DNA from 2 places in the Marinobacter sp. BSs20148 genome. Region 1 is predicted to be linked to the other one. Evidence: predicted binding sites of a transcription regulator. Region 1 holds the regulator's gene; the other holds the start of a gene.

Region 1 (2,459 bases):
CGAAGCTGCGCGAGGTCTTCGCTGTTGTTGGCAATGTCGTCCAGTATTACCCAGTCATTCCATACCGAAGAGAAATTCCACTGCGGGTTGTCGACGTCGCAATCCGGTAGCCGATAATGCAGGGTGGGCCGTTTTTTGATGCGTGAGTCTTCTACGTACCGGGCCAGCAACGGTGCATCCAGATGGGCAAACAGCGGCAGCAGATCCAGTGCCCGGTTTCGGGTAGGGTTGTGTTGCAGGTAGTTTTCCATTAGCTGTTCCAACGACGGCGCGTAGTCATCTTTCATAAGCAGTTCTGTGTAGTGAGGCGCCCAGGGCTCTATATAGGGAGTAAAACGCCGGCTGATATCCAGTTGATGGCGCTTTTTCAGCCACTCGTACAAGCCTGCAAACGCCTGTAAATATCGGGTAATGGTGGGCGCCTGTAAATCTGGCAGTTCCGGGTTCAGTTGCAGTCCGAAGGCATAATAAATGGAATCGCGGCTGCCCAGTGCGCCAAGTTGCCGCAGTTCTTTGACCAGCCGCTCAACCTCTTCCACCTGGGAAAAACCGATGGGCGGCCCGACAATTTCCAGCGGCACGATACGCTCGGCCGCGGCGTCGATTACGTCCATAGCCTGCCCACCAAACTCGTGCAGGCTTTCCGGCACGTCGGCTCCGGTCAGGTCCAGCTCTTTAATGAGATCAGAATCCAGTTCGATCACGAACTCGCCCAGTGCCGTGTCTATTGCGGTTACGTAGCGCGACCGCGTTTGCGGCGGGCCGTTCAGCAGATTGGCGACTTCGTGCACCAGCGCTTTATAGCTTAAACCCGAAAGCTCGATTTCTACACCAACCCGGCGCTCTGCTCCGCTGGCAGTGTGGGTTACTGAGGGTGCTTTGCAGACGTTCTTTTGCGTCATTATTACATCCTTAAATCAGTTTTCAGCGCTGCAAGCGCGGCCTGTAACGACAGAATCACCATAGCATATCAGGTGCCTAAGTCTGGTAATCGAGCAAGTGGGGAAAATGCCATAAACAGGGTTTACACTGGATAAAACACTGTATATAGTCAAACCACTGTATAAACAAACAGGGTATTTTATGACGCAGCGGACCCCGAATATGAAACTCACTGCCAGGCAGTCCCAAGTGCTGGATATTGTCCGCCGCTACCTGGATGAAACCGGGTATCCGCCCACCCGCGCCGAAATTGCAGCTGAGCTGGGTTTTCGCTCCGCCAATGCGGCAGAAGAGCATTTGCGGGCTTTGGCACGCAAAGGCGCTATTGAAATGGTGCCCGGCGCCAGCCGTGGTATTCGCCTGCCAGAAAGCGAGCAGGATCTGGGTTTGCCGGTGATTGGCCAAGTGGCAGCCGGTAGCCCGATTTTGGCTCAGGAACACGTGGAAGACCACTGCACGTTAAAGCCCGGTTTTTTTTCGCCGGCGGCGGATTACCTGCTGCGAGTGCGTGGTATGAGCATGAAGAATATCGGCATTCTAGACGGTGACTTGCTGGCAGTGCACAGCACTCAGGACGTGCACAACGGCCAGATTGTGGTGGCCAGGGTAGGTGATGAAGTGACCGTGAAGCGCTTTCGTAAAGAAGGTAACAAAGTGTATCTGGTGGCGGAAAACGACGACTTCGCACCGATTGAAGTGGATCTGACCGAGCAGGAACTGTTCATTGAAGGGTTGGGCGTTGGCGTTATCCGCCGCTCAGACCTGCACTGATCCGTAGCGATAGTAAACCGACACAAAGAAGGGCAGGGAATCATGGAACAACTGAGCTTTAACGGCAATCTTGCATATCAGCAACAGATCGCAGCGCGAGTGGCAGAGCAGGCGCGGCCTCTGCGAGTTCAACCCCTGCCAGCCCCGGTGTCGGTTGGTAACGTCACTGAAATTATCTTGCCCCAAGGCCAGGTGGAAAATTTTCAGCTGTTACTGCCAATGCTGACCCAGCTGAACCAGGAAAAGCGCTGGCTGGCATGGATTGACCCACCTCAAGAGCTGGTCAGCAAATGGCAAAAAATGCACGGCATTATTGCGGGTGAGCTGCTGGTTTTGCGTTCCAGCGCCGAGCATCCGGCGCTCAAGTTGGCGGAGCGGGCGCTCAGCGTGGGCACATGTCATGCGGTGGTGTTGTGGACTGAAAAACTGAACAAAGCGTGTTTCGAGGCACTTCAGGCGGCATCCGCCGCGGGCAATAGCCACGGCGTCGTTTTGCGTCAGCGTTAGTAAAGAGTAGTGCGCCAGCGCTACCAGATTTCTACGTTAGCATTAGTGCAGCGTCGGGCTGTGGGGCGCATCAAACCACTCAGCGTCGCTGCCGCTGTCGGTGCTATCCTCGTCCAAGTCCTGGGCGCTATCGCCCGCTGCGTCAATGCCTGCCGCAATCATGGCTTTGGCCACTTGCATCTGGCGGTCGTCCATCATGTCTTTGGCTTCTTCGGAAAAACTGATACGCACCAATGGCG
Region 2 (2,459 bases), 560 kb from region 1:
AAGAATGTATTGGACAACTATCGGATACGAAAACCAATAGCCATTTGCCAGTACATCCGCAACTAATTCGACTTGGCGCTTATATCAGGGTATTGGCAGTGACAAATCACCGGCCGCCAGGCTTGCGTCGATTAAGCCCCCGCCAACCTAGTAGCAAGAGTTCGGCGACGATTCAGGATTAATATCACCAGCCACTTCTTCCGGGTCTATACCGTGATGAGCCAGCACTTCTCGCACAAAATTCACCTGCGCCAGCACTCGCCCGGCATCGTCACCGTAATCGTAGCGGTTTACTTCTACCGGCTGCGGCATAAAGGTAAAAGCGGTTTTCAATGCGGTCAATGTATCGTCGTCTATCATCAGCAGGTACCGGTTAACGTGAATGATTTTCAAAACCGACTATCGGCGAGGACGCACCCAACGTCAATCATTGCTAGTGCCCCGTTTAGCATTACTGATCATGCACCTTAAGGCTCAATAAGTGTCGTTCTCGCTGTACACGGCCACCGACAAGTCACCGTTGTTTGCCTCTGTTACCACAAAGGTGATCGGCTTACAGCACACCTGACAGTCTTCAATGTATGACTGCTGCGCGTCTTCGGGGTTAATCAGCACCTCAGCAGACTCACCGCAGTAGGGGCATTCAATTATGGTTTCGGTCAATTCGTTCATAAAGCCTCTTTATTTAGCATGCGCCTTGGGGCACGTAGATATAGCCCTGTTCCGTGCAGCCGAATACCCGTTCACTGTTCCCAGCCTGGTACAAAGCCGCAATATACAGGCAAACAATCGCATCCAATACGTCTTCATTATGCTTCAGAGCTGCACCACGCAAAGACTGAATACGCTGCGGATCCAAATAGGGTAAAAATAACGGGCCTATGATCAACATCATTCTTTCGGACTGCGCCAGGCTAAGCAGTAAACTTGCAAGCCGGGCCTGGCCCTGGCGCTTATCCGCTACCTGGCCTTTTTTATAAAACAGCCGCTCAGGAAGCTGAAATATTTCGATCAATGCAGGGTGGGGATAACACTCCAGCTGCCACTTTTGACCGGGTGCAGCTACATGGCCGAAGCCGGCTGCGTGCAAATGGTCTCCTAGCAACACGCCGTTGGAAGCGGGAAACAGCGTCAGATTGCAAGCGTGGCAGGATGCCTTCCGCGCACCATAAGCCACCGCGACACCACGCTCACAGGGCCGCTGCCCGCTCTGGTTACGAATGATGAGTGGGCCGTCTACCGCCACGCCGTGAAGACTGTCGATAGAGTCCAGAGCACTGGCGACGGTGTCAAAACCGTGAAGGTTTTCAAACACGCCAGTCACGGCTACAGCGCCATCGGCAACGTTCCCTACCGCAATAGCCGTAGGGTTGCGATTGCCCTGCCAGGCGAGGTCGACACCTGCAATCACTGCCATAAAATTACCTTTCAAGTTTTCATTTTACGCTAAGACTACCACTGTAAACGGTGACCCGTTCATTCGAATTCTTAATCCTGGCGGTTGAAATCCGGCTCTGTTCGGAATACTGTATATTTAAACAGTACTTCGAGATTTAGCCATGAATGAACTTCTATCCGCCCTGAAGCAAAGCGCACGTATCTGGCAGGGTCATCAGTCTGCGCACACCCGTCAACCGGCAGAATCCACCGGTTACCAAGCGCTGGATAACCAGCTGGGCGGGCTGGGCTGGCCGCGGGGAGCACTCAGTGAATGCCTGCTGGACACACCCGGTATTGGCGAGCTGCATTTACTGCTGCCACTGATGCAGCGCCTGACCCATAGCGGAAAAACCGTATTCTGGCTAAACCCGCCGTACATTCCCTATGCCCCGGCACTGGTGCGTGAAGGTGTTGACCTTGACCAGGTTGTGGTCATTCATACAAAGGACAGCGGTGATTTTTTATGGACCTTGGAAAACTGCCTGCGTTCACCGGTCACAGGGCTGGTTATGGCCTGGCCCGGCAAGCTGGCGTTACGCGACGTGCGGCGCTTGCAGCTGGCCGCTGAAGCCGGCAGCAACGTGTGCGTATTGTTTCGCGAACGCTGCCATGCCGCGCAAAATTCGCCGGCAGCTCTGCGCCTTGAGTTGCAGCCAGACGCTAATCAATGCCTGCACGTGCAAATACTCAAACGCCGCGGCAGCTGGCCGGGCCAGCACTGCGAACTGCCGTTGCCGCAGCGAGCTGGCCTGGCTGCGGCCGAAACCAGCCGCGTGGTTAAGGGCCCCTGGCTCAAGTCGACCCGGTAACCCTTTATGCTGTGGTTACACCTGCATTTTCCTCAATTATTGCTGGACCATATCCGCCGGTCCCGAAAGCAGGACACTGCGTTAGTGATTGTTGACGCCTCTGGCCAAAAGGTGCTTCAAGCCTGTACTCAGGCCAGCAGCCAAGGCGTGCAGCCGGGTATGCGGTTGAAAACCGCCCTTAGCCTGGTGGCGGGTCTGGCCATGGTTCGT

The links. Region 1 encodes LexA, which represses DNA repair genes until DNA is damaged. Its sites were predicted from a motif close to CTGTNTNNNNANACAG; they were not measured.
Region 2: a site for LexA is predicted at 1,527-1,542, ahead of imuA (translesion DNA synthesis-associated protein ImuA). Genes of this name have one in related genera too.

What each region holds. Positions count from the first base shown of each region.
Region 1 covers NC_018268.1:1,054,400-1,056,858, forward strand. The annotation lists gene MRBBS_RS04680 (amidoligase family protein) at 1-902, opposite strand, end outside; gene lexA (transcriptional repressor LexA) at 1,105-1,713, shown strand; gene MRBBS_RS04690 (cell division inhibitor SulA) at 1,756-2,220, shown strand; gene MRBBS_RS04695 (hypothetical protein) at 2,263-2,459, opposite strand, start outside.
Region 2 covers NC_018268.1:1,614,087-1,616,545, reverse strand. The annotation lists gene MRBBS_RS07275 (hypothetical protein) at 148-360, opposite strand; gene MRBBS_RS07270 (CPXCG motif-containing cysteine-rich protein) at 475-672, opposite strand; gene MRBBS_RS07265 (DUF429 domain-containing protein) at 686-1,417, opposite strand; gene imuA (translesion DNA synthesis-associated protein ImuA) at 1,560-2,249, shown strand; gene MRBBS_RS07255 (Y-family DNA polymerase) at 2,256-2,459, shown strand, end outside.